Regions from separate parts of the Glutamicibacter sp. St.4D3 genome, predicted to be linked through region 1. Evidence: riboswitches for the same ligand, from Rfam matches in the RefSeq annotation. Region 1 holds a riboswitch; each other region holds the start of a gene.

Region 1 (10,429 bases):
TTCGCGATCATCGAGACGACCGCGCCCACGCCGGTCACCAGCGACAGGGTGGCGTTTTTCTGCTGCGGGGAGATCGCCTCGGAGTGCAGTCCCAGCAACACCTGGATGGGTGCGAAGAAGCCGACGTTGATGCCGATGTGCACAATCAGTACCGCGGCGATCCAGCCGACGCCCACGCGAGCGGTGGGGGTCCGGAGTGCTTCGACTGCCTTGTTAGATTCCATGCTGCTGCGTACCCGCCTACCGTTTGCGACCCAGATTGCGCGGAGTGATCCCCGGATCTTCCAGGTCGGTGATGGGCGGGGTGATCTCCTGTTCAATCAATTTTCGCACGGCCCGGCCCATCAGCCCGCCATCGACCATGGAGGCGGCCACCAGGCGGTCCTGCCCATCCAGGCCGAAGAGCACCTGGATCTTGCCCTGCCGGGTGTGGCGGGCCACGGTGCGCGCCACCGCGGTGAAGTCCCCGACGACTTCCACGTGGGATTCGTGGCGGTCGGACCAGAACCAGGGCACCTTGCGCCGTGGGGCGCTGGTGCCCATGATCGTTGCGGCGGCGAGCGCCGCATCCTCATTGGCCCGGTCCCAGTGGCGCAGGGGGCGGGCACCGGCCTCGCGGGCCACATCCCCGATCGCCAGCACCTGGGGGACGCTGGTGCGCATGCCCGCGTCCACAATGATGCCATTGTTCGTTTCCAGGCCCAGGGTGTCGGCCAGGGTGAGGTTCGGCTCCACCCCGATCGCGGCCACCACGACGTCGGCCTCGATGCTCTCCTGATTGACCTCGACACTGTTTTCGGTGATCCGCTCGGCCATCCCGGTCACCACCCGGATCCCGTTCAGCCGATGGTCCTCGTGCAGCTGGCGGGCCATGGGTTCGCCAAAGGCGGTGACCAGCGGCACCTGCTGGTTGCTGATCAAGGTGACCATGGCACCGAACTGTCGGGCCGCGGCGGCGAATTCGGCCCCGATGAGCCCGGCACCGATGACCACCACCTGGGTTCCGAAGGCGCCGAAGGACAGCTTCTGTGACAGGTCCTCGGCGTCCTTGGCCGTATGGATCACCCGGGCATGTTCGGCCCCGGGCACCTGCAGTCTCCTTGGCGTGGTTCCGGTGGCGAGCACCAGCCAGTCCTGTTCGGATTCCGGTGCCTGGACCTGGTCAATGCGCTGCGGCTGCAGCTGCACCGAGTGCTCAATAAACCATGCCGGGGGTGCGAGGTTGACCCGTTCCAGCGTCTTGCTCAGGGGCGGGCGATCGTAGGGCAGCCCCTCCGGATCGCTGAGCGTGATGTTTCCGGCATAGCCCGCCTGGATCAGCGTGTGGGCCAGGGAGAAACCGGCGACCCCGGCCCCGACGATATGCACTGAACCCATTTAGAAGTGCAGCTCCAGCATCCCGTCGATGACCTCCACCTTGTAGGTGCGCGCATCAACATAGGCTGGCAGGCACAGGACCTTGCCGGTCTTGAGGTTAAACCGGGAAGCGTGCAGCGGGCATTCGACTTCGCAGTCTTCAATCCATCCTTCGGACAGGGAGGCGACTTCGTGGGTGCACTCATCCTGCAGGGCGTAGAAGTTGCCGTCCTCCGCATGAAAGATGGCGATGTCCTCCTTGGCTCCGCTGTCATCGGATTCGACCTTCAGCGCCTCGCCGACCGGAATCATGTCGACTGGACCCACCGTGTAGCTCACTGCTTCTCCTTCGGTTCTAAAATTAGTCTTTCTCATCTTGTCACCTTCTGCGGACGCTCACGTAGTAGCTCGGTCACGTCCCGCTGGGCGTATCCCTGGGCCAGCGTTTCCTGTTCCGGCGTGGGAAGCCCGAACAGGTCGGGGCAGATCATGGCCGGGGTGTGCGCCCGCCTAGAATGGTTCCATGCATGACGAAGAACTTTTCACCACGGTGGAAAGAGAGTTCACCACGACCTTGTTGCGCGCCCGCCAGACCCTGGTTCAGCGCGCCAAGGCGATCCACCCGCAGCTGCAGGCCCCTGGTTACCGGATCCTGGCTATCCTGGTGCATCACGATTCCCAGCAGCAGGGGTTCCTTGCCGAATCGCTGCAGCTGGACAAGGCCACGATTTCCCGGCTGGTCAAGCAGTTGGAGACCCAGGGACTGATCACCCGGACCGCGGATCCCAAGGATGGCCGGGCCCAGCTGGTGTCCATCACCGAGCGGGCGCGCGACGCCTGGTACGCCAGCGGTCAGGCGCAGCGCCAGCGCCTGCGGGACAAGCTGGAGGACTGGTCCACCGAGGACGTGCAACGTTTCGCCGATCTGCTGCACCGTTTGAACGACAACTCCGACGCCGCCGACGCCGGTTAACCGCAGCCGCAGACAAAGGGTGCGCAGCGTGGTGCCGCTTGCCATGAGGGCCGGGGTGCTGCTGGACGCAACACCTCATTGGTCCACCGCCGTGCTCCCCCATCGCCCGGCCCGAACGTGACCTACCTCCGCACATGACTCGATGACGAAACATGACGCGGCTCGTTGTCCACCCCGCCCGATGCGGGATAGAACAGAAACACTGAATCACGAGTTCCGACCGTACAAGCCCTGGCTGGTCGGACGGCAACCCTATTTGCGCCATTGTGCGGGGTGCCCCAGGTGATGATTCGACGCTGTTGAAGGCCAGCAGCGTAAGCGATGGCGCCCCCTTGCGCCAGAAAGGGGAAGATTTCCCATGACCAGCACCCTGACCCTCGCCGAGGACCGCGCCCAGCGACTGGATGCCGCCGCGCAGGCATGGAACGAACGGCTGTCGGCCGACCCCGCCAACGGCAGCTTGTCCTTCACCGTCACCGGCAGCGGTACCGGTGCGGTCGCCAGCGACATCAAGGCCGGACGGCACACCTTCCAGGTCGACGAGCCGGCGCCGCTGGCCGGGGACGACGCGGCCGCCAGCCCGGTCGAGTACGCGCTGGCCGCGCTGGCCTCCTGCCAGATCGTGGTCTACCGCCTCTACGCCCAGCAGCTGGGGATCCAGGTGGATGACATCAAGGTCACCGCGAACGGAGATCTGGATGTGCACGGCCTGTTCGGCGCCGCCCCGTCGGTGCGCCCCGGTTTTACCGGTGTTCAGCTGGATGTGCAGCTCACCGGCCCGGAATCCACCGAACGCTATCTTGAGCTGCAGCGGGTGGTCGATGAGCACTGCCCGGTGCTGGACGTTTTCAAGAACCCGGTACCGGTGAGCGTCAACGTCCTCGTGTCCGGACGCTAGCCAGGGCCTTGTCCGGTCCGCCTGCCAGCGCGTAGCCTGAGGCCAGGCGAGCATTGGAGGAAAGCAGCATGTCAGCATCAGCCGCGCCGGACTGGGACCCACGGGCCCCGGAGGTGCTAGAGGACCAGATTGCCGCCTACGACCGCCTCCGGGCCCAGTGCCCCGTCGCCCACAGCGAGTTCCTCGGCTACTCGGTGCTGGGGCACGAAGATGCGCTGCGGGTGCTACGTGATCCGGAAAAGTTCAGCAACGCCGTCTCCCAGCGGCTGACCGTGCCCAATGGCATGGATCCACCGGAGCACACCGTCTACCGGGCGGTCAATGACCGCTACTTCACCCCGGAGCTGATGCGCCGCTTCGAGCCGGTGTGCCGGGAAGTGGCGCTCAGCCTGCTCCGGGAGCTGCCGCTGCACGAACCGGTCGACGTGATTGAGCAGCTGGCCGAGGTCTATGCACTGCGCGCCCAGAGCGCGTTCCTGGGGTGGCCGCGGGAGCTGGAGGAACCGCTGCGCGCCTGGACCGCGAAGAACCGCACGGCCACCTTGGCCCAGGACCGACCGGCGATGAAGGCCATCGCCGTGGAGTTTGACGGATACATTCGCCAGCTGCTCCAGCAGCGGCGCGAGGCCGGCCACCGCGCGCCGAAGGACCTGACGACCCAACTGCTGCATGAACAGGTGTACGGCCGGGCGCTGAACGACGAGGAGCTGGTCAGCCTGTTGCGCAACTGGACGGTCGGTGAGCTGGGCACCATTGCCGCCAGTGTCGGGATCCTGGCCAATTTCCTGGCCACCCACCCGGAAATCCAGACCCGTCTGCGCGAGGATCCCTCGCTGATCGGGGCGGCCAACGACGAGATCCTGCGGGCGCACGCCCCGCTGATTGCCAACCGCCGGGTGACCACCCGGGATGTGGAAGTCAACGGGCGGCTGATCCCGGCCGGTGAGCGGGTGACCGTGGTGTGGGCTTCGGCCAACCGCGATGAGAGCGTGTTCGGGGACCCGGATGAGTTCCGCCTGGACCGGGACCCGGGGCTGAACCTGCTGTACGGGGCGGGCATCCACATCTGCCCCGGGGCGCCGCTGGCACGGCTGGAGTTGCGGGTGCTGGTCGAAGAACTGCTCAAGCGCACCAGCAGCATTGCCCCGGCCCCCGGCGCCCAGGCACCGGCCCGGGCCCACTACCCCGGCAGCGGGTACTCCACGCTGCCGCTGCAGCTGGACTGAACCGGCCGCGGGCCACCAACCGCCAGCAGGCGCCGTCTCCTTTGGTGGGGGACGGCGCCTGCTGGCGGTAAGGAAACTGCCGGGTCCGGAACCCGGCCTAGAAGCGGGTCTGCTGGTAGAACCAGTTGATGTGTTCCTCCAGCATGTGCGCGGCCCGTTCCCGGTTGTTGTTGGCAAACGCGCGGTGGATTGCCTTGTGCTGGCGGCGCAGCACCTTCACGATCGGCTGCCAGGTCGCATCGTCCGGGATGGCCGAGGCCACGTAGTCGCTGATCGAGTGGCGCAGGGATTCCATCATCGCCTCCACCACTGAGTTGCCGGCCATCGAGGAGAGCAGCACATGGAACTCGGCGTCAATGCGGTGGAACTCGTCGCGGGAAAGCTGCGGGTCATCCATGCGCATGATCAACACCGCGGTGCGCTCGATCACCTGTTGGGCGTGGATCGGGTCGCGCGGGGTCATCTGCGCCGCCCAGGTCTCCAGCAGGATCCGGGACTCCACGATCTCCCGGACCTGGATGCCCTTGGCCGCCACGTGCAGGCGCAGCGCCTGGGACAGCCCGGCCGAGGGGTTGGAGATGATCACCGCCCCGGAGTTCGGGCCCGAACCGGTGGAGGTGCGCACCACGCCCATCACGTCCAGGATGCGGATTGCGTCGCGCACCGAGGCCCGGGAGATCCCGTGGGTTTCGGCCAGCGCCCGCTCCCCGGGCAGCTGATCGCCCAGATTCAGCTTCCCGGTTCGCAGGTCACGCTCAATGGCCTCCAGGACCACCTGGTAGGCACGCGGAGTTGGCTTTGTAGACATCAGAACCCATTTTAGTGTGTTGCGCCGTTGGCCAGGGCCACGGGCCTAGTGCGGCAGCATCCAGCTGAGCACCGGGGTGGACTGCAGGTAGACCAGCACGCACAGCACCAGCAGCATGCCCACCGACCAGCCGGCCACCTTCTTCAGGATCACCGACTCCTGGCCTTCCATCTTCACCGCGGTCGCCGCGATGGCCAGGTTCTGCGGGGAGATCAGCTTGCCGACCACGCCGCCGGAGGTGTTGGCGGCCACCAGCAGGGTCGGGTCGATGCCCGCATTGACCCCGGCGGTCTGCTGCAGCTTGGCGAACAGGGCGTTCGCGCTGGTGTCCGAGCCGGTCACCGCGGTGCCGATCCAGCCCAGGATGGGTGAGAGGAAGGCGAACGCGCCACCGGCCCCGGCCATCCAGGTGCCGATGGTGATGGTCTGCCCGGACAGGTTCATCACGTAGGCCAGGCCCAGCACCGAGAGGATGGTCAGCGCCGCGAAGCGCATGTTGTACACGGTGCGCCCGATCTCGACGATCGCGTTGCCCACGGCGATCGGGTACTTGCCCCCGTCATCGAACTTGGAGTACACGATGGCCACGATCAGCCCGGTGATCAGCAGCAGGGTGCCGGGGGTGGAGAGCCAGTTGAAGTTGTAGATCGTCGAGGAGACCGCCTCGCCGTTGCCGTCCACGATGTTCCCGTGCAGCCCCGGCCAGCCGAACTTCACGTCGGTGGCGGCCAGCGCCGCCGGGATGTCCACGCCCAGGCGCCACAGCTTGGCCACACCGAAGATCAGGATCACCAGCACGTAGGGGAACAACGCCATCCAGGTCGCCCCCGGGCGCAGGTTGCGGTTCGCGTCCACCGGCTTGGCCAGCGCCTCGGGGGTGAGGATGCGCTCGCGGGCCTCGTCGGCGCCCTTGGGCTTCCACACCTGCAAGAAGAGCACCGCAACGCCCAGGCCCACCAGCGAGGCGACGATGTCGGTCAGTTCATAGGAGAAGTAGGTCGCGCACAGCCACTGGGCGATGGCGAAGGAAATGCCGATCACCAGGGTCACCGGAAGGGTCTGGCGCATGCTGCGCCACCCGGCGATGACCAGCACCAGCACGGTGGGAACGAACAGGGCCAGCACCGGGGACTGGTGTCCGACGGTGGCGCCGATCTCCCCGGCCGGGATCCCGGTCAGCGCACCGGCGGTGGTGATCGGGATGGCCACGGCGCCAAAGGCCACCGGGGCGGTGTTGGCGATCAGCACGGCGCTGGCCGCACGCAGCGGGGAGAGCCCCAGGGCCAGCAGCATGGTGGCGGTGATCGCCACCGGGGCACCGAACCCGGCCAGCGCCTCCAGCAGGCCGCCGAAGCAGAACGCGATCAGCACGGTCTGGATGCGCACATCCCCGCCGCCGATCACGTCAAAGACCCGGCGCAGATCCTCGAAGCGCCCGGAGACCACGGTGACCTGGTAGAGCCAGATCGCCATGACCACGATCCACACGATGGGGAAGGCGCCGAACACCACGCCCATCACCCCGGAGTTGATGGCCAGCCCCACCGGCATCTGCCAGCCAAAGATCGCCACGATGATCGCGACCAAAAGGGAGCTGAGTCCGGCATAGTGGGCTTTGACCTTAACTACGGCCAGCATGACGAAGAAGGTGAGCAGCGGGATCAGGGCGACCAGCGCGGAAATGGCCACGCTGCCGGCGATCGGCTCGGTTGATGGTGTAAACACGGTGTGGGCGTCCTTACTAGTGATGGTCAGACCACATATGGTCAGACCACCGATAATACAAGGTGAGTGCTATCACAACAAGTCTTGACGGGATCCGGAAGATGCGCCTAGTATGGTCAGACCACACAGCGAGAGAGTTATTCTTATGCGTATTGCACTCTTTGCCACCTGCATCGTCGACGCGATGTACCCGGAAACGGCCAAGTCCACGGTGAAAATCCTGGAACGCCTTGGCCATGAGGTGATCTTCCCGGCCGGCCAGGCCTGCTGCGGACAGATGCACATGAATTCCGGCTACATGCCCGAGGCGCTGCCGGTGGTTGAAAACCATGTCCAGGCCTTCGAGCGCGCCGACTACGACGTGGCCGTGGCACCCTCCGGATCCTGCGTCTCCTCACTGAAGCACCAGCACGGCATGCTGGCCGAGCGGCTGGGCAAGCCGGACCTGAAGTCCCGCGCCGCGGAGGTCGCCGGACGCACCTACGAGCTCTCGCAGCTGCTCACCGACGTCTTGGGCATCACCAACGCCGCCGAACAGCTGGGCAGCTACTTCCCGCACAGCGTCACCTACCACCCCTCCTGCCACGGCATGCGCCTGCTGAAGCTGGGCGACCGGCAGCTGGACCTGCTCAAGTCGGTGGGCGGGATTACAGTGGAGGAGCTGCCCGAGGCAGACCAGTGCTGCGGCTTTGGCGGCACCTTCTCCATCAAGAACTCCGATGTCTCCTCGGCGATGCTGCAGGACAAGGCCCGCAACATCGCCTCCACCGGCGCCTCGCTGTGCGTCGGCGGAGACGTCTCCTGCCTGATGCACATCGGTGGCGGGCTCTCACGCAATGGCCAGAAGCCGGGCACCATGCACCTGGCCAACATCCTGGCCAGCACGAAGGAAGAGATGGTGGCACTGTGAGTCAGGTATTTTTGGGCATGCCGGCGGCCGGGGAAGGCAACCTGTTTGCCGATGAGTCCTTCCCGAAGGCCGCCCACCACGAGCTGCAGAACACCCAGCTGCGCGCGAACCTGCGCCACGCCACCCACTCCATCCGCGACAAGCGGCTGCGCGTGGTCGGCGAGCTGCCGGACTGGGAGTCGCTGCGCAACGCCGGGGAGGCGATCAAGAACCAGGCGATGGCACGGCTGGATGAGCGCCTGGAGGAGTTCGAGAAGAACTTCACCGCCCGCGGCGGCATCATCCACTGGGCCCGCGACGCGGCCGAGGCGAACCAGATCGTCACCGACCTGATCAAGCAGACCGGCTCCACCGAGGTGGTCAAGGTCAAGTCCATGGCCACCCAGGAAATCGGCTTAAACGAGCACCTGGAAACCCAGGGCATTGCCGCCTTCGAAACCGACCTGGCCGAACTGATCGTGCAGCTGGACCACGACAAGCCCAGCCACATCCTGGTCCCGGCGATCCACAAGAACCGCACCGAGGTGCGCGACATCTTCCTGCGCGAGATGCCGGATGTGGATCCGAACCTGACCAATGAGCCGGCCAAGCTGGCCGAGGCCTCGCGCAAGCACCTGCGCAAGAAGTTCCTCTCCACCAAGGTGGCGATCTCCGGGGCCAACTTCGCCCTGGCGGACACCGGCACCCTGGGCGTGGTGGAGTCCGAGGGCAACGGGCGCATGTGCCTGACCCTGCCCGAAACCCTGATCACCGTGATGGGGATCGAGAAGGTGCTGCCCTCCTGGCAGGACATCGAGGTCTTCATGCAGCTGCTGCCGCGCTCCTCCACCGGGGAGCGGATGAACCCGTACACCTCGCTGTGGACCGGGGTCACCGAGAACGACGGGCCGCAGAACGTGCACCTGGTGCTGATGGACAACGGGCGCACCCGGGCGCTGTCGGATCGCTTCGGGCGCAGCGCGCTGAACTGCATCCGCTGCTCGGCGTGCATGAACGTCTGCCCGGTCTACGAACGCACCGGCGGGCACGCCTACGGCTCGACCTACCCGGGCCCGATCGGCGCGATCCTCTCCCCGCTGCTGACCGGCATCGAGGCCGAGGAGAACAACTCCCTGCCCTACGCCTCCTCACTGTGCGGCGCCTGCTTTGACGCCTGCCCGGTGAAGATCAACATCCCCGAAATCCTGGTGCACCTGCGCGGGGAGGACGTGGATTCCCAGCGCGGCAAGAAGCTGCTGCCCACCCAGATGGACCTGCTGATGAAGGGCGGCTCCTGGGCGCTGGGCAAGGGCCGGAACCTGGACCTGCTGGAAAAGGGGCTGCCGCTGGGCAAGCTGGCCGCCGGCCGGGACAAGAAGATCAAGCGCCTGCCGGGCATCGCGGCGGGCTGGACCGCCAGCCGCGACATCCCGGCACCGCCAAGCAAGTCCTTCCGCGACTGGTGGAAGAGCGAGAAGGAGGGCAAATGAGCGCCAAGGAAGAGATCCTGGGCCGGATCCGCACCGCGCTGGCCGATAACCCGCGCGTGGAACCGGTGGTGCGCGACTACCGCACCACCTCGCAGCTCAGCGAAACCGAGGTCATCGAGCTGCTGGTGGACCGCCTGGTGGACTACAAGGCCGGGGTGGATGTCATCGAGGCCGAGCAGATCGCCACCCACGTCGCCGCGAAGCTGGCCACCGCCCGCTCGGTGGTCTACCCGCACGGGCTGGACACTGGTTGGCTTCAGCAGCTGCCCGAGTCCATTGAGCGGCGCATCGACGCCCCGGGCCACGCCCTGGACATCCCGGTGCTCGATGAGACCAGCGCCGTGGTGACCTCCTCGGCGGTGTCCATCGCCGAGTCCGGCACCATCATCCTGGACGGCGAACCCGACCAGGGCCGGCGCGCGATCTCCCTGGTGCCCGATCACCACGTGTGCATCGTGCCGGTCTCCACGATCGTGCAGCTGCTGCCCGAGGCCATGCCGCGCATGGACGTGACCCGCCCGCAAACCTGGATTTCCGGGCCGAGCGCCACCAGCGACATCGAGCTGGAGCGCGTCGAGGGCGTGCACGGGCCGCGCACCCTGGATGTGCTGATCGTGCGCGGGCTATAGACCCCTGCGCCCCCATTCGATGGCCGGTTTCCCCGTTCCAAAATCTCCAAGGGAAGCCGGCCATTGCTTGTACGACCGCCCAATAGGCTGCGCATCGCGCGCAGAAGATTCGGCTGCTCGGGAATGCTGGATGCTCTCCCTTACCCCTGGTCGCGACATGCTCCACTATGAGGGATTCTTGTGTCCTTTTGCCTCGGTAAATTGACGAATGCACGGTTTCTTCGGTGCCGAACTGGGCGAACTTCCGGTTGTTGTCCTCAGCCTGCTTAAAGCCCCGCAGGAGTGCGATGGCTCCAACGGGTCTCTAAACTCGCGGGACTACTCCACCAGCTTCCCGGCCGTGTCCACCTCACCGATCAGCTCACTGATCTCGGCGGGCACCGGCGGGATCGACTCGCGCACCACCCCGCCGTGCGGGGACCAGACCAGGTTCAC
Region 2 (10,429 bases), 730 kb from region 1:
AAGTCTTCGTAGGCTCCGGGCATGGACAGGCACAGGGTCCGCCACACTTCGTGGTGTTCCTCCAGCGCGCTCATTTCCACCGTCCCGGATCTCCGCCGCGTCCGGTTCCCACGGTAGCAGTCGCCGTCCGGGGCAGGGACTGGGGTGGGCTCCTTCGCAGCACTGGCGCTAGAGAAGCGGATATTCGATCTTCGGGCAAGTGTCCATGACCACCTCGAGCCCGGCGTCCTTGGCGCGCTGCGCGGCGGCTTCGTCGACAACGCCCAGCTGTAGCCAGACGGCGCTGGCGCCGACCTCGATGGCCTGGTCCACGATGTCCCCGACCTTCGCCGAGTTCACGAAGCAGTCCACGACGTCGATGTGCCCGGGGATCTGATCCAGACGCTCATAGCCGGTTTCCCCCATGACGGTTTCCCCGCTCAGGGATACCGGCAGGATCTGCATTCCCAGCTGTTCCTTCAGGTAGCGGGCAATGGAGGGGGCCACCCGCCGCGGGTTGTTCGTCAATCCCACCACGGCCCAGCGGGCGGGGGTGGTCAGCAGCCGGCGGATAACCTCTGGATCATTGACATGTTTGGCGTTCATGCCGTCACCCTACCCCGGGTGCGGGCAGGGGAAAACCACCGCTGCGAACTTGCAGCGGTGGTTCAGGTGCGGGTAGCGGCCCGGCCTCCCCCAGCCATCCAAGGGGCCGCTACCCGGGTCTTGTGTCCGGCTACGGGACCAGGTTCTGCTCCGGTTGGCCGCTGACGGCGCTGGAGTGCGTGAATGCCCCGCGGTACGCGGCGGCCGGGTGGTTTGACGGCAGCCGGTCCCCGCGCCCGAACACCTTGTGGCGCAGGCTTCCCGGGGTGTACTGGGTTTGCGCCAGTCCGCGGCGACGCAGTTCGGGCAGCAGCCCGTCAATGAAGTTGTCGTAGGAGCCGGGCAGCACGTGGTTCATGATGTTCAGCCCGTCGATGCCCGCGTCCTGCCACTGCTCCAGCTGGTCGGCGATCTGTTCCGGGGTTCCCACCAGCTGCTGGGCCTTGGCCCGGTAGTGGGCCAGATCCCGCAGCGTCGGGTTGCCGCCGGGGGTGGAGGCCAGCACCGCTTCGAGCACCCCCTGGGCGCCTTCGGTCTGCACCTGGCCCAGCGGGGTGTCCAGATCCAGTCCGCCCAGGTCGATTCCCAGCCCGCCGCCGATGTGCGCGATGATCGCGTGCGGGTCCAGGTACTGGTCGTATTCGGCTTCCAGCGCCTTGGCCTCCGCCTCGGTGGAGCCCACCACGAAGGAAAGCCCGGCGAACACCTTCAGGTCCTGGCGGCGGCGCCTGGCCGCCTGCAGGTTCGTCTCCAGCTGGGCGACCTTCTTGGCCACGTACTGCGGGTGCGGAGCGAACAGGAAGGTCGCCTCGGCGTGGGTCGCGGCGAACTGGGTGCCGCGCGGGGAGGAACCGGCCTGGAAGAGGAAGGGGGTGCGCTGGGTGCTGGGCACGGCCAGGTGCGGCCCGTCGATGGAATAGATCTGGCCGCGGTGGTTGATCTTGCTGACCTTGTCCGGATCCGCGTAAATCCCGTTGGCCTTGTCCGCCAGCACCGCGTCGTCCGCCCAGGAGCCTTCCCACAGCTTGTAGGCGGCCTCCACGTATTCCTCCGCCCAGCTGTAGCGGTCATCGTGGGCGACCAGGGAGGCTCCCCCGAAGTTGCGGTGCGCGTTTTCCAGGACGCTGGTGACAATGTTCCAGGCGACCCGGCCGTTGGAGAGGTGGTCCAGGGTGGAGAGCTGGCGGGCGAACTGGAAGGGGTGGGCCTGGATGACCGAGCTGGTCATGGCCAGCCCGATCTGCCCGGTGCCGGCGGCCAGCGCGGAGAGCAGCACCAGTGGATCGTGACTGGGCACCTGCAGCCCCTTGCGCACGTGGGAGGCCCAGCCGCCCTCGTGGTCCCCATAGAGGCCCACCACGTCGGCGAAGAACATGGCGTCGAACTTCGCGTCCTCCAGTTTGCGGGCCAGGTCCACCCAGGGCGCCAGTTCGTGGAATCGGTGCTGCTGGGCCTGCGGGTGGCGCCACATGCCGCCCAGGATGTGGCTGGAGGTGGTCATCAAGAAGGCGGACAGCAGCAGGCGCGGTCGCTGGTCAAAGGTTCCCATTTACTTCTTTCCCTTCGCTTCGCCAATGGAGTTCAACCCGGTGGGGATGGTGCCGTTGATGAAGTAGTCCCCCACGGAGCGGGCCTTGAACGCGACCGGGTTGTGGGTGGCCACGGTGCGCGCGTTGCGCCAGTAGCGGTCCAGCGACTTGCTGGTGGACACCGCGGAGGCGCCGGTGACGTCGAACAGCTCGCTGGTGGCATCCAGCACCAGCTTCGGGGTGGCCACGTGGGCCTGCTGCACCGCCAGTTCGGCACGCAGGTAGGCCTGCTGCTCGTCCAGCCCCAGTGCCGCATCGTGGGCGGCATCCAGTTCCCGGGCGGCGGTGATGACAATCGACTCGGCGGCAAACACATTGGCGGCCAGGCGCCCCACCAGTTCCTGGATCTGTGCGTCATCGCGGAACAGCGCCCCGGAACCGGTGTTGAAGGTGCGGGTGCGCGCGGCCACCAGCCCGGCCGCCTCGCCACGGGCCGCCTTGCCGATGCCCACCAGCACGGCCAGCAGGCACAGCTGGAAGAACGCCGGTTCCAGGGTGGAGGCGACCTTGCGCTGGATGATGTTCTGCTCCTGCACCGGGACATCCTCAAAGATGGCGGTGCCGGTGCCGGTCAGCGGCTGGCCGAAGCCGTCCCAGTCATCCAGGATCCGCACGCCCGGCGCGGTGCGTTCCACGACCGCGTACTGCCGCCCCTCCACGCCGTCCGTGGAGGCCATCACCACCACCCAGTCGGCGAAGATGGAGCCGGTGGTGTAGTACTTTTCCCCGCGCAGCACCCACCCGGCCCCGGTGTTGATCAGCTTAGTGTTCGTGGCGCCCAGGGCGTTGCCGCCGCGTTCGGTGGCGGCGTTGCCGAAGATTTCGCCGGCCAGCACCCGCGGGAACCAGCGGTCCTGGAACTCGGCGGGCTGCAGCGCGATGGTCTCCACGAAAGAGAAGTGGCTGCGCAGCAGGTGGGCGACGTTGGAGTCGGCGGCCGCCAATTCGATCAGCAGCCGGAACAGGTCGGTGTGGCTCACCGGCGTTCCGCCGTGGCTGGCCGGGACCCGCAGCGCCGTGAAGCCGGCGTCCTTGAGCCACGCCACCTGCTGGTAGGGCAGTTCACGGTGTTGTTCGCGCTCCCGGGCGCCCTGGGCGATGCGGGTGAAGACCGGGCGAAAGCGTTCCAGCAGGCGTTGGTAGACCGCTTCGTCGCTGGTGGCCTGGATGGCGTGGGTGCTCATGCTCCTCTTTTCGTGACGGGGGAAGTTCGTCGTTCGACGGTGGCCGGGCGCTTCCCGGCCGGGCTCGGGTTCAGCCGGCGGCAGGGCACAGTTCACGCAGAACCTGCCCGGGGTTCGCCGCCAGCAGGGTGCGGGTGTAGCGGTGGGCCGGTTCGGTGAACACCTGGTGCACGCTGCCGCTCTCCACCAGCTCCCCGCGCCGCATGACCCCCACATGGTGGCTGATGCGTTCCACCACATGCAGGTCGTGGGAAATGAACAGGTAGGTCAGCCCGTGCTCGCGCTGCAGGGACTGGAGCAAGGCCAGGATCTGCTCCTGGGTGAGCACATCCAGTGCGCTCAGCGCCTCGTCCAGCACCAGGATCTCGGCCCCGGACGCCAGCGCCCGGGCGATCGCCACCCGCTGGCGCTGTCCGCCGGAGAGCTGGGGCGGGCGGGCCGCGGCCAGGGAAGGGGCCAGGCTGACCTGCTCCATGAGCTCGGCCACCCGTCCGGAACGCCAGCGCGGGTCCCCCAGCCGGTAGTTCAGCAATGGCTCGGCAATGATCGATGCGATGCGCTGGCGCGGGTCCAACGCCGAGTCCGGGTTCTGGTAGACCAGCTGGGCCTGGCGCCACAGCTGGTGCCGGCGCCGGCCGTGGGCCGCACCCACCCGCTGTCCGTTGACCCGAATCTGCCCGGACTGCGGATCCAGCAGGCCCATGATCAGCTTGGCGGTCGTGGACTTGCCCGAACCCGATTCCCCGACCAGGGAGAACGTGGTGCCGCGCGGGACCTGGAAGCTGACCTGGTGCACCGCGCGGTGGGCGGTGGCGCCGCGGCCGAAGGTCCTGGACACCTCCTGCACGTCGATCGCGATGTCTGCGTGCGCGACCGGTTGGGGCCGCTGCCGGCTGCCGGTGGCCTGGGCCAGCAGCGCCCGGGTGTAGGGTTCGGTGCTTTCGGTGATCAGCGAGCGCACGCTGCGGTCCTCCAGGATCCGCCCCGAATTCATCACCAGCACCCGGTCGGCGATGTCCGTGGCGACCGCCAGGTCGTGGGTCACGAACAGGACCGTGGTGCCCTTTTGCCGGGCCAGGGAGACGAAGACCTCCAGCACGGTGCGCTGCACCGTGACGTCCAGGGCGCTGGTCGGCTCATCGGCGATCAGCAGCTGCGGGTCCAGCGCGAAGGCGATCGCGATCAGCACCCGCTGCTTCAGTCCGCCGGACAGCTCGTGCGGGTACTGGCCCAGCCGGTATTCCGGGCGGTCAACGCCCACGCTTGCCAGCAGTTCGACGGCCCGGGACCGCCATTGGGCCTTGGGCACCGAACGCTGCGGGTGCAGCCGGAACACCTCGATCAGCTGGGAGCCGATGGTCTTCACCGGGTCCAGGCTGGAGCCCGGATCCTGGGGCACCAGCCCGATACCGGCCCCGCGGATGGCCCGCCAGCGGCGCACATCCAGGTTCGTCACCTCGGTGCCGCCAAAGCGGATGGACCCCTCGACGCGGGTGCCGGCCGGCAGCAGCCCGATCAGCGCCTTGGTCAGGGTCGACTTGCCGGACCCGGATTCCCCGACAACGGCGAGGATCTGCCCCGAGGGGATGTGCAGGTCCAGCCCGTTGGCGGCCACCGTCCCGCCGGGGTAGCGTACCGTGAGGTCCTCGATGCGCACCACCGGTGCGGCGGGGGTGTTCTTGGCGTTCATTTCCATGTCCACTGTCCTTGTCCTAGAAGCGGAAGGCGCGGTTGATGCTGCGCCCCAGGGCGGCGGTGAGCATGACGGCCGTGACGATCACCAGGCCCGGCAGGGTGGTCAGCCACCAGGCCACCGACAGGTACTGGCGTCCCTCGGAAATCAGCAGCCCCCATTCGGGGGTGGGCGGCGGGGCGCCGAAGCCCAGGAAGCCCAGTCCCGAGATGGCCAGGATCGCCGCCCCCAAATCCACGGCGAGCAGGGCCAGCACCGGTCCGATCACGTGCGGCAGGATGTGCCGGCGCAGCACCGTGAAGTAGCCGCCGCCGCTCATCAGTGCCGCCTGCACGAAGTCGTGGGAGCGCACCCGCAGCACCTCGGTGCGCACCAGCCGGGCGAACGCGGCGATCGAGGCGATCCCCACCCCCAGGCCCAGGGACAGCGGCCCGGGCTCGGTGGCGGTGACCAGGATCAGCGCGATCAGGAACGCGGGCACCGCCAGCAGCACGTCCACCAGGCGCATGGCCACGGCGTCCGCCGCCCTTCCGGTGGTGCCGGCCAGCAGGCCCAGCACGCTGCCGAGCACCGAACCGATCAGGCAGGCCAGTCCCGCGGTCATCAGGGTTTGCCCGGTGCCGTGCACCACCCGGGAGTATACGTCGCGGCCCAGGTGGTCGGTGCCAAAGGGGTGGGCGGGGCTGGGGGCGCTCAGCTTCTGCGCCGGGATCCCGGTGATCGGGTCCGCTGCGCTGAACGCGCCGGGCACCAGCGCCCAGGCCAGCAGCAGGCCCAGCGGCAGCAGCATCCACCAGCGTCCCAGCCAGCGGCGCACCGGGCGGCCCGGTGCTGGCGCCGCGGTGGTTGGTGCCGGCTCCGGAACCGGCAGCCCGGCCGGGGTGGTGTTCTGTTCGGTCAGTACGCTCATGATCCCTTGTCCCTTCAGGCAGCCAGGGCCCGTGCCGAGCCGGCGTGGGCGGTAATGATTCGTGGGTCCAGCTGCGGGTGGATGAGGTCCACCAGCAGGTTCACCACGGTGAAGGTGGCGGCGGTGAGCAGCACCAGAGCCTGCACCAGGGGAATGTCCTGGACGGTGACCGCCTGCAGCACCAGCTGCCCCAGTCCGGCGCGGGCGAACACGGTCTCGGTGATCACCGAGCCGGCCAGCAGGGTGCCGATGGTGATCCCGGCAATCGACAGCGCGGCCGGGGCGGCGTTCTTCAGCGTGTGGCGGTAGAAGATCCAGGACTCCCCGGCCCCCTTGGCGCGCAGCACGTCCACGAACGGCTGGGCCGAGACCTGCTGAACGCTCTTGAGCAGCACCTGGGCGATCGGTGCGCTCAGGTGCAGGGCCAGCACCAGGATCGGCACCAGCAGCGACAGCGCCGAACCGTCCGGGAACAGGGACATCACCCCCAGCTGCACTGCCAGCAGCTGCAGCAGCACCAGGCCCAGCCAGAACACCGGGATTGAAATGAACAGCGGCGGCAGGTTCAACAGCGCCCGGCGCAGCCGCTCACCACGGGCCAGGGTGGCCGCGGCCACCAGGGCCACCGCCAGCAGGACGGCCAGCACGAAGGCGCTGCCGGCCAGGACCAGGGTGGATCCGATGACCTCCCCGATCCGGGCGGCCACCGGCGCCCCGGAGGACAGCGAGTAGCCCAGGTCCCCGCGCAGCAGCGCGCCCAGCTGCCCCAGGTATTGGGTGATCAGCGGTTGGTCATAGCCGTAGTGGGCCTTCAGCTGTGCGATGGTGGCCGGGTCCGCGGCGGCGTCGGTGGACAGGAAGATGGTCACCGGGTCATTCGGCAGGGCCTGCACCGCCAGGAAAACCGCGGTGTAGGCCAGCCAGATGACCAGCAGGGCCTGGCCAACGCGCTTGGCAATGTATCCGCCCATGCTTCCCTCCCCTACTTGCCGCTCTTCCAGGCGCCCTGGAAGATCGGGGCGGTGCCGGAGGTGAAGTCGACGTGGGTGCCCGAATGCGCGCCGTAGACCTGGACCTCATCCCACAGCACCAGGGTCAGGGCCTTGTCCAGCACCAGGGCACGCTGTTCCTCACCGATCAGCTTCAGGTGCTCCTGCTCGGTGGTGGCCGCCTGTTCCCGGGTGAACAGTTCGTTCAACTCTTCGTCCGCGTTCAGCGTCTGGGTGTTGTTCGCCGGCCCGAAGACCGGCCCCAGCCCGCCGTAGGCGAACTGCCGGGTGCCGAAGAATTCGACCTTGTCATCGACCAGGGCACTGGTCAGGAACGTGTTGTCCGCTGCCCGGTTCACCAGTTTGACCCCGATCTCGCGCCACTGCTGCTCAATAAGTTCGAAGGCCGGCTTGATGACCACCGAGTTGTTCGAGGAGGCGACGGTGACCTCCAGCTTCTTCCCGTCCTTCTGCCGGATCCCGTCCGGTCCCGGAACCCAGCCGGCCTCATCCAGCAGCTCCTTGGACCGCGCCGGGTCGTAGGCCAATTCCGCGGAGAAGTCCACGAAGCCCGGGGCCTTGTGGTTCAGAATCGATGCGGAAATCACATAGCTGTCCGAAAGCACGGTGTCCTTCAGCGCCTGGCGGTCGATGCCCACCTGCAGCGCCTGGCGGACCTTGGCGTCGGCCAGCTGCCCGGAGCCAATGCGCACCGAGGCGTTGTTGGTGGTCAAATCCACGCCCTGCGCGGCGAACACCTGGCCGCCGCCGGATTTCAGCACCTGCTCATCCACCGGCTGCAATCCCCGAACCAGGTCCACCTGCCCGGACTGGGCGGCTCCGGCACGGTGTGCAACCTCCGGCAGGTACTTGATGACCAGCTCATCCAGGTAGGGAGCCCCCGGGTTCTGGGCACCCTGCGGAGCCCAGGCGTAGTCGTCGCGGGCGCTGAACACCACTTCCTCATCGGGCTTTTCCGAGGCGAAGACGAACGGTCCGGAACCCACGATCTTGGAGATCGCCGACTGCCCGGCGTTGTCCAGCTTCAGCGTTTCGGGGGCCACCAGCCCGGCGGTCACCGAGGAGGTGGCGCGCAGGAAGTTGGCGTCCGGACGCTTCAGGGTGACCTGGACCTTGTTCCCGTCCAGCACCTTGGAGGACTTGTACGCCGAGAAATCCACGTTCGGCTGGATCTGCGCATCCTTGATGCCCAGTCCCAGCGCGTCCAGGTTCGCCTTGACGGCCTTGGCATCCAGTGCGGTGCCGTTGGAAAACGTCACCCCGTCACGAATGGTGAACGTGTACTGGGTCTTGGTCTCGTTGGAGGTGAAGTCACTGGCGATCCACCCCACCAGCTTGCCCTGCTCGGCGTCAAAATAGGTCAGCCGGTCCAGCACCGAGTTCAGCACGTTGGCCTTCTCGTAGAACCGGGCCGCCTGGGTCTGCCAGTTGTCGATGGGGGTGACCTCGGCGTAGGTCAGGGTTCCACCCTGCACCGGGTCGCCGGCTGGCTGTGCCGACTCGGTGTTCGGGCTTGCCGCGCCGCTGCCGCCGCATGCGGTCAACGACAGCCCCAGGGCCGCAAGCAGTGCGGTGGCTTTCAGCGCCAAACGTGGTGGCCGCATAATCCGTGTTCCTCTCGGTTTAGCCCGAGGAGCACGCTGAATTCAGGTCCCTCCCGCGAAGGGAGGCAAAACAGGCAGACATCCGCCCGTGTGCGGGGACCGTTGCGAAATCTAGCAATCTCCATCGGTCCTGGCCTTAGCACCGCTCCCCGTCGGGGTGGTTGCTGCGACGTCAACGAGCCAGGTCTCTCAGTCGCTCTGGATGGTGTTGTTCCGGTGGGTGTTCCGGGTGATTTCAGTGTGCGGCGGGGACATTCATGTGACCAACCATGACGAAACATCGACGTCACATCGCCACCGAGGAGGCGACAAAGGCTCGGCAGCACCGTAACAATGGGGTCACACGCGCCGGTAAGTCATTGTGTGAAGGCGAAAACCGCAGATCCTTGACAATTCCTCCGGCAGGGTGGCGCCGGTGCCACCGCGCCCGCTGTAGTGGGTGGCGCGGGTTTTACACGCCTCCGCGGACCGGGGGCAGTACCGTGCAGCAGCCGCAGGGCCGGGCCGGCTTGGCCTTGTCCCGCAGTTGGAGCCCTGTGAAACCCTGTGCAGATTCCTCATCCACGAGCCGGCAGATCCACCGGCGCGGAAAAACCGCTGGGGGCTACGCCCTGCCGGGGCCCATAGGCCAGGCGACAACGAAACGCTCAAGCACGACCCGGAAACCCGGCTGCGACGTCAGGGTCGGATCCCATTGGTGTCCAGCAGCCCGCTGGGTGCGACGCCAGTACTTCTCATGCTCGCGGCGCCAGCTGGCCAACGAGCGGTCATCCTCCCCTTCGGCAAAGGCGAAATCGGCGTCCACGTGGTCAAAGGCCGCCAAGGTGACCTCGGTGGTCTGCAGGATGAGACGCGCCGTACCGGTGGAATCGCAGGCTAGCCAATAGGCGCCTGCCTCCGGCAACGGTTCACCGCTTGCCGTGTACTCGTTCTCCAGGCTCGAGGTTGCGCGCTTATCCCCGTCGGAAACTGCGCGCAGCAACGCATCGGCCAATGCGGGACTGTCCCCGAAGTAGTCAACGACAGGCAACACCTCGGGTCGCAGGACCCCGCCCCCTGCCCAAAGCACATAGTCGCCCCACAATTGTCTTGCCCGCGCGAGGTCGACCGGCGGGAGCCGGGAGGCCGAGGAATCCATGGCCCCAAGCCTAGTGCTTTCCGCCATGGGCCGGCGCTGCACAGGGGCCTTTCATTGCCTCTGCCCGGAACCAAGGTTGCGCGCAAAAATCGGCGGGAAAGGCATATGGTGCTTCGTGCGCAGAAACCGCTGGCTCCTCTCCGAAGGACTGCCCCGCCCCGGAGGCACTGCGCCGAAAGCCGGTTCCTCAGGGCAACCACAACTTTTGGAATGTGATGCGTCTCACTTCCATTGGATGTGGTGCACTTCGCCTAGCTTGAGGGGGTCAGAACCCATCAACCCCCAAGGAGCGGGTAGCTGTGCACCCACGATCACTTCGCGCCCCAGCCTGCGCGATCAGCCTGGCGTTGGGCTTGACCGCGCTCAGTCTGGCGCCGGCCCAGGCGGAACCACGCCAAACCGAGAAGCAAGCCACCGCCACCGGTTACGGTGGCGCCGTGGCCACCGTCGACCCGGAGGCCTCTTCCGCGGCGATTTCCGTGTTGCGCCGCGGCGGCAACGCCGTGGACGCGGCGGTGGCCGCCGCCGCGACACTGGGAGTCGCCGAACCCTACAGCGCTGGCATTGGCGGCGGAGGCTACTTCATGTACTACGACGCCGACACCCGGAAGATCAGCACGCTGGACGGTCGGGAAACCGCCCCGGCCGCCATGCCCCACGACGCCTTCATTGATCCGCAGACCGGCAGCCCCTACCCCTTCACCCCGGAGCTGGTG
Region 3 (10,429 bases), 1.3 Mb from region 1:
GGTGGCGATCTACAACGAGAACATCCGTACCGTGGCCGCCCGCCATGATGCGATCGTGGCCGACATGTGGGCGCTGCGCGAACTGCACCACCCGGCCATGTGGTCCGAGGACCGGCTGCACTTCTCCCCGCTCGGGCACCAGCGGATTGCCGCGATGGCCCTGGACGCGCTGAACGTGCCGCACACCCTGGATCTTGAGGTGAACTTCGAGCCGGACACCCGCACCTGGCGCACCGCCCGGCTGGAGGACCTGCATTGGGCGCGTGAACACCTGGCCCCGTGGGTGCTGCGCCGGCTGCGCCACCAGTCCTCCGGGGACGGGATCACCCCCAAGCGCCCGGAACCCACCCCGTTCACCGAACCGGCCCCGAACGAATCCCTGGGCGCCGGGAAGTAGCTGCCGCCGGCGCCAGCCGGCAGGCGAATGCGAAAAAGTCCTGCCGGGCACCTTTTGGAAGGTGCCCGGCAGGACTTTTGCCGGTTTACCCGGCCTTTAGCCGCCGGTGCCCGGCCGCTGGTTGGCGGGCACCGTTCCGGCGCCGGCCCCGGCCTCCGCGTTCGCGGGCGGCGCGGGTTGCGGGCGGGTGACCAGCGCCCCGGCCACGGCGGTGAGCGAGGCCAGCAGCCCGAGGCTGGAATACATCTCCCAGCCCCAGGGCCCGGAATTGAAGATCTTCCCGGCCACCAGGATCGTCCAGGCGTAGGAGGAGAGCGAGAACGCCAGCACCAGCACCAGGCACAGGCCCCGGCCCAGGGCGCGGGCGATCCCGCGGCGGCGCCAGGCGGCCACCCACACCACCGGCAGCCCCAACGCGATCCACACCCAGTGGTGGAACCAGGACACCGGGGAGATCGCCAGCATCACCAGCGCGTTGACGCTGATCGCGGCCAGCACGTCTCCGCGCCGCTGCGCGAGGCGGATCGCCGCGTACCCCAGGAGCACCATGCCCAGGCAGGCCGCCGCCCAGGCCAGCTTCTGGGCGCTGCCCTCGAGCCCAAGGTGGAACAGCAGCGAGTTCAGCGACAGGTTGTACATCGCGGCCGGGTCCCCGACCCGGGTGGCCGATTCCAGCAGCGAGGACCAGAACGTCATCGACTCGCCTCCGGCCACCAGCCAGCCGATGGCGATGGTGGCGGCGAACCCGCCGGCCATCCCGAACAGCGACCGCAGATCCCGGCGGGCCAGGAAGATCAGCCCGAATGCCAGGGGCGTGAGCTTGATCCCGGCGGCCACCCCGATCAGCACCCCGCGCGGCAGCCAGCGGCCCGGGCGCACCACGTCGATCACGATCAACGCCATGATCATCGCGTTGATCTGCCCGAAGTCCAGGCTGTCCCGCCAGGGCCCGCTCACCCCGATCAGCGTGATGGCCAGCAGCACCGCCAGGCCGCGGCGGAGCTGGGTGTGGGCGAACCAGCCCAGCGCCCCGTGGCGGTGCATGTAGCCGACCGCCAAGAGCGCGGCCCCCACCAGGCACAGCAGCGTGGTGGCGGTGATCAGCACCATGCCCAGCGTCGCGGGCAGCAGCGCGAAGGGCAGGAACAAGGCGGCGGCGAACGGCGGGTAGGTGAACGGCAGGCCCCGGGTGCCCAGCTCCTGCGGCATCGGGTCATACAAGGAACGCTCGTTCAGCCCGGCGAACAGCACCTTCGCCCCTTCGCGGTACACCCGGAAGTCCAGCCCGTACAGCGGGGAGGCCAGCAGCACGATCCCCAGCGCGGCGGCCAGGCCCAGCAGGAACCAGGGCCGGCGGAACAGGGACAGCCACTGGCGCGGCGTGATGGAGGCTTGAAATCCAGGATTCTCTAAAGGCACCCGATAAGTCTATGGGGGTCCGCCCCCGCGGTGGGCCGCCCACCGCGGGGACGGCACCGCCGCCGCACGATCCGGGCCCTTTAACGCAGTGCGCGCCGGGACATCCACCGCATACTGGTGGATGTCCCGGCGCGCGCAAAAAAGCTGCTGCGTCGCAGGGCGGCTAGGCGAACACGCGCTCGGCCAGCACCCCGGCCAGCTGCACCGCGTCGGTCAGGAACCCGTCGTGGCCGATCGGCGAGTCGATGTAGTGCACCGGCGCGGCGCCGGGAATCAGCGCGGCCAGCTGCTCGGACTGCTCGGGCAGGTAGAGCCGGTCGCTGCGCACCGCGGCGATCACCGTGTTCACCCCGGCCAGCCGGGCCAGGGCGTGCTCCAGCGAGCCGAACCCGCGGGCCACGTCGTGGCTCATCAGCGCCTCGGTGAGCACCAGGTAGCTGTTCGCGTCAAAACGCCGGGACAGCTTGGCCGCCTGGTGGTCCAGGTAGCTTTCGACCATGTAGCGTCCGCGCGGCCAGCTGGCCGATCCCAGCGGGTCCTCCTGGCCCTGCCCCCTGCGTCCGAAGCGCTGCTGCAGCTCGGCCTCGGAACGGTAGGTGACGTGCGCCAGGCGCCGGGCCACCCCGAGCCCGGCGTCCGGCGCCCGCCCGGTGTGGTAGTAGTCCCCATTGGCGAAGTGCGGGTCCAGCCGGATCGATTCGCTTTGCACCTGGGCGAAGGCGATCTGTTCGGCGCTGGCCTGCGCGCAGGCGGCCATCACCACCAGGTTGCGCACCCGGTGCGGGTAGAGCACGGCCCACTCCAGGGCCCGTGCCCCGCCCATCGACCCGCCGATCACCGCGTGCCAGGTCTCGATCCCCAGCGCGTCGGCCAGCCGGGCCTCCAGGTGCACCGAGTCCTTGATGGTGGTGAACGGGAAACGCGAACCCCAGGCCCGCCCGTTGGCGTCCAGGCTGCCCGGCCCGGTGCTGCCGTTGCAGCCGCCGACGATGTTCGCCGCCACCACGTGGTAGCGGTTGGTGTCGATCGGCTTGCCGGGGCCCACGAAGTCCTCCCACCAGCCGTCGAAGTCCGAGTCCCCGCGGCTGACGTGGGCATCGCCGGTCAGCGCGTGGGTGATCAGCACCGCGTTGGAGCCCTGTGCGTCCAGTTCCCCCCAGGTTTCGTAGGCCAGCTCCACCTGCGGCAGGTAGCCGCCGGTTTCAAAGCCATACTCCCCCACCGCCGCTCGGCGCCTCATGCCGTGCACGGCGGTGCGGGTGGCCGGCCGCCCGGTCCTTGCGATCGCAGTCATCGGCTTAGCGCGCTTCGGCCAGGGTCTCGTCGGTCTGGCGGGCGGCCACGGCCGCGAAGCCCAGTTCCAGGTCGGCCAGGATGTCCTTGACGTTCTCCAGCCCCACGCTCAGGCGCACCAGCCCCGGACGCACCCCCGCGGCCAGCTGCTCGGCGTCGCTGAGCTGGGCGTGGGTGGTGGAGGCCGGGTGCACCACCAGGGAGCGCACGTCCCCCAGGTTGGCCACGTTCGAATGCAGCACCAGCGCATCGGCGAACGCCTGGCCGGCCGCGGCCCCGCCGGCCACGTCGAAGGAGACGATCGCGCCCACCCCGTTCGGCCCGTACTTGCGTCCGCGTTCGTACCACGGGGAGGAGGGCAGCCCGGCGTAGGAGACCTGCTGCACCTGCGGGTGCGCCTCCAGCCAGCGGGCCACCTGGACCGCGTTGGCCACGTGGCGCTCCATGCGCAGGGACAGGGTTTCCAGGCCCTGGGCGATCAAGAACGCGTTGAAGGGGGACACGGCCGAACCCAGGTCGCGCAGCAGCTGCACCCGCGCCTTGAGGATGTAGGCCAGGTTCGCCCCCAGTGCGCCGTCCACGCCCAGGTCGCGGGCGAAGACCAGGTTGTTGTAGGACTCATCCGGGGTGTTGAAGCCCGGGAACTTCTGCGGGTCGGCCCCGAAGTCGAAGTTGCCCGAATCCACGATCACCCCGGCGATCGCGGTGCCGTGCCCGCCCAGGTACTTCGTGGCCGAGTGGATGACGATGTCCGCGCCGGACTCGATCGGGCGGATCAGGTAGGGGGTGGACAGGGTGTTGTCCACCAGCAGCGGCACGCCGGCCGCGTGGGCGATGTCCGCGATCGCCGCAATGTCCAGCACGTCCTGGCGCGGGTTGGAGACCACCTCGCCGAACAGCGCCTTGGTGTTCGGGCGGATCGCGGCGCGCCACCCCTGCAGGTCGTCCGGGTCGGCCACGAAGCTGACCTCGATTCCCAGCTTGCGCAGCGTGTGCTTGAACAGGTTCTGGGTGCCCCCGTAGAGGCTGGGGCTGGCCACGATGTGGTCCCCCGCCTCGGCCAGGTTCAGGATCGCGAACGTGGTGGCCGCCTGCCCGGAGGCCAGCAGCAGGGCGCCCACCCCGCCCTCCAGGCTGGCGATCCGGTTCTCCACCGCCTCCTGGGTGGGGTTGCCGATGCGGGTGTAGATCGGACCCAGGTCCTGCAGCGCAAAGCGCTCGGCCGCGGTCTGCGCGGTGGGGAATTCGAAGGACGTGGTCTGGTAGATCGGCAGGGCCCGGGCCCCGGTGTGCGGGTCCGGGCTTTGCCCGGCGTGGATCTGACGGGTCTCGAATGACCAGTTTTCGCTCATGGTTTTCCTCCCATAGTTCGTTGACTATTCGGGGGTACACCACTGAAATTCACCCTAAGAGGCCGGTGGCCGGTGAGTTCTCAGGGTGTAACCCGCGCTTGTCCTTGGCACACCTAGGTGTGCAGGGCCAGGTCTTCACCCGGGGCACCCCACCGCGGTTGGAGGGTTGCCGCCCAGCAAGCCGGGGCTCGTAGCTGGGACTCATGACCTGCCACCAGTGTGCCGCAGGCGCGGCGGACGATGCAATCGGCGCTGCGTCCGCGGCGTCGCAATCGGTCACACAACAGCGCACCCCTTGCGCCGCACTTGGCACGTTCGGGCCGGAACGTCAACACCTGGAGAAATAATTAGGCGACCCTAAGTCGAGACTTGGATCACAAAAATGGCATGATGATCGCATGATGAGGCTAGATCACGTTTCGTATGCATGTGGCCCCGATGGGCTGATGGAAACCGCCGAACGCATCTCCCAGACCCTGGGCCTGGAGTTCGTCAAGGGTGGGATCCACCCACGATTCGGAACTCGCAATGTAATTTTTCCGCTGCAGCACAACCAGTACCTGGAAGTCGTCGAGGTGCTGGACCACCCGGCAAGCCTCAAGGCCCCCTTCGGGCAGGCCGTGCGCGCCCGCTCCGAACTGGGCGGGGGATGGATGGGCTGGTGCGTGTCCCTGGATGAGATGGGCCAGGCCGAGCAACGGCTGGGCCGCCAGGCCGTGCCGGGCAACCGCAAGTTCCCCGACGGGCGCGAACTGACCTGGCAGCAGATCGGCATCAAGGGCCTGATCGCCGACCCGCAGGTGCCCTACCTGCTGCGCTGGGACGACGGCACCGAGGACCTGCACCCTTCCCGCGCCCTGGACCCGGTGGGCTTCATCGATGAGATCACCATCGCCGGCTCCCGCGACCGGGTGCTGGAGTGGCTGGGCAAGCCCGATGAGGTGCAGCTGGGCGAGGTCACCATGAGCTACCAGTCCCCCAACGGGACCCCGGGCATCCTCTCGGTCACCTTCCAGACCCCCAAGGGCGAGGTCGTGCTGTAGCCAAGGACGCACGGATATAGGGGCAGGGCGTGAACCGCGAGGGTTCGCCCCCTGCCCCTGATCCGTTAACCCGCCGGCGCCGCGGCGCAAAGGCCGGGCGGCCGGCTCAGCCGCCGATCCCGATCGCCGGACCGATCAGCGCGAAGCCCACAAAGCCCACCGCGTCGAGCAGGAAGTGCGCGATCACCAGCGGCATCACCCGCCCCCACCGCAGGTACACCCAACCGAACACGGCGCCCATCACCGCGTTGCCGATGAACGGCCCGAATCCCTGGTACAGGTGGTAGCTGCCGCGCAGCAGCGCCGACCCCAGAAGCAGCGCCCAGGGGGCGATCTTCAGCGCCCGGCCGTGGGCGAAGAGGAAGGCCAGCATGAGCACCTCCTCCAGCACCGCGTGGCGGGCCGCGGACAGCAGCAGCACCGGCACCGTCCACCAATACCCCTCCAGGTTCGCCACCGACAGCGCGGTGGTCAGCCCCAGCGCCCGCCCCACCGCGTACAGGCCCAGGGTGCCCAGCCCCATCGCCAGGAACAAGCCGGCGCCCCAGGCCGCGTCTCGGCCGGGCCGGCGCAAATCGAACCCCACCTGCCGCGGCCCGAGCCCCAGACTGCGCGCCATGAAGTACAGCGCCAGCGCCACCGGCACCAGGGCGAAGGCGATGTCCAGCAGCTGGTAGGTCAGATCGAACCAGGGCCGGGCGCTGAGCGGGTTGTTCATCGAGGTGGTCTGCTCACCCAGCGGCGCGCGGGTCACCTTGTCCAGGAAGCTGACGATCGAATACACCGCGCTTTGGCCCAGCGACAGCGCCAGCACCAAAAAGATCTCGAATTTCAGCGGCCCCGCCTGCCGCGGGCCGTCTGCCAGATTGCTTTGCACCCCTTGATCCTATGCGTGCCCGCTGTGCCTGGGCTGAAGCACCGCGGTGGCTGCGATAGCGTTGGAACCGCTCGGCCCGCAGGTCCGGGCGCCGCCCCGCCCACCACATACCAAGGGAGAACCCGTGAGTCGAGCCGCCACCGATGCCGAGCTGGCCCTGGCCCGGCGCCTGGCCCCGCAGCTGTCCTGGCAAGGGGCCCGGGTGGAGGAAGGCGGGCAGTTCCACCGGGTGCTGCTGGGCAACGAGCAGGCGGTGATCCGCATGGCCCGCACCCCGCAGGCCAGCGCGGCCATGCCCCGCAGCGTGGCCCTGCACCGGGCCGTCTCCGAACGCCTTGCCTGGCAGGTGCCCACCGCGCTGGGCCCGATCGCCACTGACGCGCAAGGGCTGGCGGCGGTGGCGATGCGCTACATTCCCGGCACCGCGCACCCACCGCACCGGGGCGATGCGTGCATCCTGCGCCGGGTGGTCGATGCCCTGGCCGAGGTAGAGCTCGACACGCTGCGCCCGCTGCTGGCCGAACCGTTCGCGTTCGGCGGGCCGTGGACCACCGAGCGCCGCCAGGCCAGCCACGATGCGCTGCCGCTCGAGCTGCGCCCGGCGGCCCTCACCCTGTGGGAGCAGCTGCCCGAACTGGCCCAGGTGCCCCCGGGCCTGGTGCACGGGGACCTGGCCGGGCACAACATGCACTGGGTCGACGGGGAGCTGATTGGGATCCTGGACTGGGACCTGGCCGCGGCCTGGGACCCGGCGCTGAACACCGCCTACTTGTGCCTGTGGCACGGCCAGGACCTGATCGACCAGGTCGCTCCGGATCCCGGGCAGGCCCGCCGGGCCAGGATCTGGCTGGGGCTGATGAGCCTGGAGCGCTTCAGCGACGCCATTGCGCGCACCGATCATCCGCGGCTGGACAAGCTGCTGCGCAAAATCGGCCCGCGCCTGCGCATGGCGGCGGCCGCCGCCGCACGCGGCTAGGCCCCACGCCGGGCGGTGCGCCGCGCAGCGGGCGGCACCCTAGGCGGTGAGCACCTTCAGCCCGGCCGCATCCAGGGCCGCAAGCTGGCCGGCATCCAGCTGCCGGTCGGTGATCATGCCGGTGAGGTTAGCGGTGTCCAGGATGACAAAGGAGCGGGTGCCCACCTTGGAGGAGTCCAGCACCAGGTAGCTGTCCCGGGACTGGGCGACCATCAGCTCGTTGACCGCCGCCTCCATCTCATCCGAGACCATCGGCCCCAGCCGCGGGTCCAGCCCGTTGACCCCCACGAAGCACAAATCCATGGTGATCTTGCCCAGCGCCGCCTGCGCCATCGGCCCGACCAGTTCATAGGACCGGGCATTGAGCACCCCGCCGGTGACCATCACCCGGATGTGCGGGCGCACCGCCAGCAGCCCGGCAATGTTCACGGCGTTGGTCACCACCGTCAGGGTGATGCGCCCCGGCTCCCCGATCAGGTCCTGGCGCATCCCCAGCTCGTGGGCGATCGCCTTGGTGGTGGTCCCGCCCGAAAGCCCAACCACCATGTCCGGGCGCACCATCGCCGCCGCCGCCCGGGCGATCTGCGCCTTCTCATCGTCGCGCGAATCGTTCTGGTAGCGGGCGGGCAGGTCGTAGGCCACGGTGCTGGAGACCGCCCCGCCGTGGGTGCGGGTGAGCAGGGAGGCCGCCGCCAGCGAATCCAGGTCACGCCGGGCGGTGGCCGCGGATACCCCCAGCTGCTCCACGATCTGCTCAACATCGATCTTCCCGTGCCGGGCCAGCAAATCCAGCACGTGGTTCAGCCGCTCCTCGCGCTTCATTCTCCCTGGTTCCTCCTGCCGCCCTGCCTGCGATCGGGCGCCGCCTGCCGCCCCCGGCGGGGACACGCGCCCGTTGATTAAGTCAACACCGCACCGGCGCCAACTGCCAAAAGCGCGGCGCCGCGCCGGTCACGCTACTTCACGGCACCGGCCGCCAACCCGCCGATCAGCCGCTTTTCAATCAACGCGAACAGGATGATCACCGGCACGATCGCCACGATCGAAACCCCGAACACGTACTGCCAGGCGGTGGCGTACTGCCCGATGAACTTGGTCAGCGCCACGCTCAGCGGCTGGTTCTCGGCGGTGGACAGGATCACCAGGGAGGCGGCGAATTCATTCCAGCAGGAAATGAACGTGAAGATCACCGCGGTCACGATCCCGGGCCACACCAGCGGCAGGTTGATGGTGAACAGCACCCGCAGCTTCCCGGCCCCGTCAATCTGCGCCGCCTCGTCAATGGAACGGGGCACCGCGGCGAAGAAGGAGTGCATGATCCACACCGCGAACGCCAGATTGAACGCGGCGTTGATCAGGATCATCGCCAGCCACGTGTCGTGGATGTTCCAGGCCAGCATCTGCTTGAACAATCCCGCGGTGAGCACCGCCGGCTGCAGCATCTGGGTGACGATCACCAGGAACATGAACACCATCTTGCCCGGGAACTTGAACCGGGCGGTGAAGTACGCGGCCGGGGTCGCCACCAGCAGCACCAGCAGGGTCGCAAACACCGAGATCACGATCGTGGAAACCAGGTTGTAGGGCACCGGGGTCTCCGGGGTGTCCCACATCGAGGCGTAGTTCGACCACTGCGCCCCGGCCTGGGGCAGATAGGAGGGCGGAATGGAGAGGATCTCGCTCTGGGTCTTCAGCGAACCGATGAACATCGTCGCGTACGGGATCAGGAACAGGGCCGCGATCAGCAGCCCCACGACCATGCGGGTGATGACCACCTTGCGCGGCGCGCGGTCCGCGGCGTCCAGCAGTGCCACCTCAGACCTCCTTCATGGGCTTGACGGTCTTGACGTAGATCGCCACGATGAGCACCACCACCGCGAAGTTCACGACCGACAGGGCCGAGGAGATGTCCAGGCGCCGGTCGAACTGCAGCACCTTGAAGATGTAGGTCATCAGGGTGTCGGCGTTCGTTCCGGGGATCGAACCGGTCATCACCTTCAGGATCGGCAGGTTGTTGAATACGTTGATGATGTTGATCAGCACCGAGACCGCCAGCGCGGAACGCAGCTGGGGCAGGATGACGAACAGGTAGGTCTGCCAGCGCCCGGCCCCATCCACGCGGGCCGCCTCAAGCGTCTCCTGGGGGATTGACTGCAGCCCGGCCAGCAGCGTGTAGGTGGTGAACGGGATCGACACGAAGATCGCCACGATCACCGAGACGAACATCGCCGGCACCGCGGACTTCGTCCAGCCGAACCCCTCATCCAGGACCCCCACGTCCATCAGGAACTTGTTGAAGATCCCGTAGTTCGGGTCCAGGCCGTAGTAGAACACGGTGGTGGTCATGACCACCGACGCCGCCCAGGGCACGATCACGGCCATGCGCACGATCGTTCGTCCCGGGAACGGCTTGTTCAGGAACTGGGCCAGTGCCAGGGAGAGCAGCACGGTGATTCCCACGACGGAAACCACCCACACGAAGGTGTTCAGCAGGATTCGCGGCAGCGCCGGGTCCTGGAAGACGGTCACGAAGTTTGCCAGCCCCACCGAATGCAGGTCCGTGCCGACCTGGGAGATCTTGCGGGTGGAGTTGAAGATCATGTAGCCGGCCGGGAAGGCGACCATGGCCAGGATCAGCAGCAGCGCCGGGCCGATCCACGGCAGTGAGCTGAAGAAGGACTGGTTCCCACTGGTGGGCCGGCGTTTGGCCGGCTCAACCGCAGTGAGCACGGGTGGTGCACTCATGGTTAGCTCCTTGGTCCCCTCCCGCCGGCGCCCTGGCAGCCGGGGCGGTGCAGCGGGCGGTGGCGGTTGCCGATGCCGGTAGGGCGGGCCGGTGGCGGGATGGGGAATCGACAATGGCGGAGGCCTGGTGTTGCGAGCGCCGGGCCTCCGCCATGGATCGGTGTGGTTTGCCGCCGGTTAGCGTGCGGCGTCGGCCTTGGCCTGGATCGACTTCAGCACGTCCTCGGCCGACTTGCCGGTTCCCAGTTCACCCATCAGGGACTTGAACGCACCGTCGGTGGCGTTCCAGGCCGGGTTGGTGGTCGGGTAGAACACGGCGTTGGGCAG

The links. A riboswitch is a leader RNA that binds a small molecule or an ion and turns the genes downstream of it on or off. The one in region 1 is predicted to bind S-adenosylmethionine.
Region 2: another riboswitch for S-adenosylmethionine. It lies ahead of AC6I21_RS01235 (ABC transporter substrate-binding protein); the one in region 1 lies ahead of AC6I21_RS13230 (OsmC family protein).
Region 3: another riboswitch for S-adenosylmethionine. It lies ahead of AC6I21_RS03805 (bifunctional o-acetylhomoserine/o-acetylserine sulfhydrylase); the one in region 1 lies ahead of AC6I21_RS13230 (OsmC family protein).

Annotation. Positions count from the first base shown of each region.
Region 1 is NZ_AP039380.1:2,865,447-2,875,875, forward strand. It holds gene AC6I21_RS13210 (MFS transporter) at 1-224, opposite strand, end outside; gene AC6I21_RS13215 (NAD(P)/FAD-dependent oxidoreductase) at 241-1,377, opposite strand; gene AC6I21_RS13220 (bifunctional 3-phenylpropionate/cinnamic acid dioxygenase ferredoxin subunit) at 1,378-1,695, opposite strand; gene AC6I21_RS13225 (MarR family winged helix-turn-helix transcriptional regulator) at 1,880-2,329, shown strand; SAM riboswitch class IV at 2,535-2,656, shown strand; gene AC6I21_RS13230 (OsmC family protein) at 2,688-3,227, shown strand; gene AC6I21_RS13235 (cytochrome P450) at 3,296-4,453, shown strand; gene AC6I21_RS13240 (FadR/GntR family transcriptional regulator) at 4,551-5,261, opposite strand; gene AC6I21_RS13245 (L-lactate permease) at 5,307-6,986, opposite strand; gene AC6I21_RS13250 ((Fe-S)-binding protein) at 7,132-7,896, shown strand; gene AC6I21_RS13255 (LutB/LldF family L-lactate oxidation iron-sulfur protein) at 7,893-9,365, shown strand; gene AC6I21_RS13260 (LutC/YkgG family protein) at 9,362-9,994, shown strand; gene AC6I21_RS13265 (L-aspartate oxidase) at 10,313-10,429, opposite strand, start outside.
Region 2 is NZ_AP039380.1:248,275-258,703, reverse strand. It holds gene AC6I21_RS01270 (MmcQ/YjbR family DNA-binding protein) at 1-74, opposite strand, end outside; gene AC6I21_RS01265 (CoA-binding protein) at 169-585, opposite strand; gene AC6I21_RS01260 (NtaA/DmoA family FMN-dependent monooxygenase) at 716-2,134, opposite strand; gene AC6I21_RS01255 (acyl-CoA dehydrogenase family protein) at 2,135-3,358, opposite strand; gene AC6I21_RS01250 (ABC transporter ATP-binding protein) at 3,429-5,054, opposite strand; gene AC6I21_RS01245 (ABC transporter permease) at 5,071-5,961, opposite strand; gene AC6I21_RS01240 (ABC transporter permease) at 5,976-6,932, opposite strand; gene AC6I21_RS01235 (ABC transporter substrate-binding protein) at 6,944-8,575, opposite strand; SAM riboswitch class I at 8,694-8,784, opposite strand; gene AC6I21_RS01230 (ASCH domain-containing protein) at 9,180-9,644, opposite strand; gene ggt (gamma-glutamyltransferase) at 10,013-10,429, shown strand, end outside.
Region 3 is NZ_AP039380.1:827,049-837,477, reverse strand. It holds gene AC6I21_RS03820 (SGNH/GDSL hydrolase family protein) at 1-397, shown strand, start outside; gene AC6I21_RS03815 (glycosyltransferase 87 family protein) at 494-1,816, opposite strand; gene metX (homoserine O-acetyltransferase MetX) at 1,980-3,110, opposite strand; gene AC6I21_RS03805 (bifunctional o-acetylhomoserine/o-acetylserine sulfhydrylase) at 3,115-4,461, opposite strand; SAM riboswitch class IV at 4,551-4,670, opposite strand; gene AC6I21_RS03800 (VOC family protein) at 4,860-5,504, shown strand; gene AC6I21_RS03795 (CPBP family intramembrane glutamic endopeptidase) at 5,611-6,381, opposite strand; gene AC6I21_RS03790 (phosphotransferase family protein) at 6,506-7,357, shown strand; gene AC6I21_RS03785 (DeoR/GlpR family DNA-binding transcription regulator) at 7,397-8,179, opposite strand; gene AC6I21_RS03780 (carbohydrate ABC transporter permease) at 8,314-9,171, opposite strand; gene AC6I21_RS03775 (carbohydrate ABC transporter permease) at 9,173-10,102, opposite strand; gene AC6I21_RS03770 (extracellular solute-binding protein) at 10,280-10,429, opposite strand, start outside.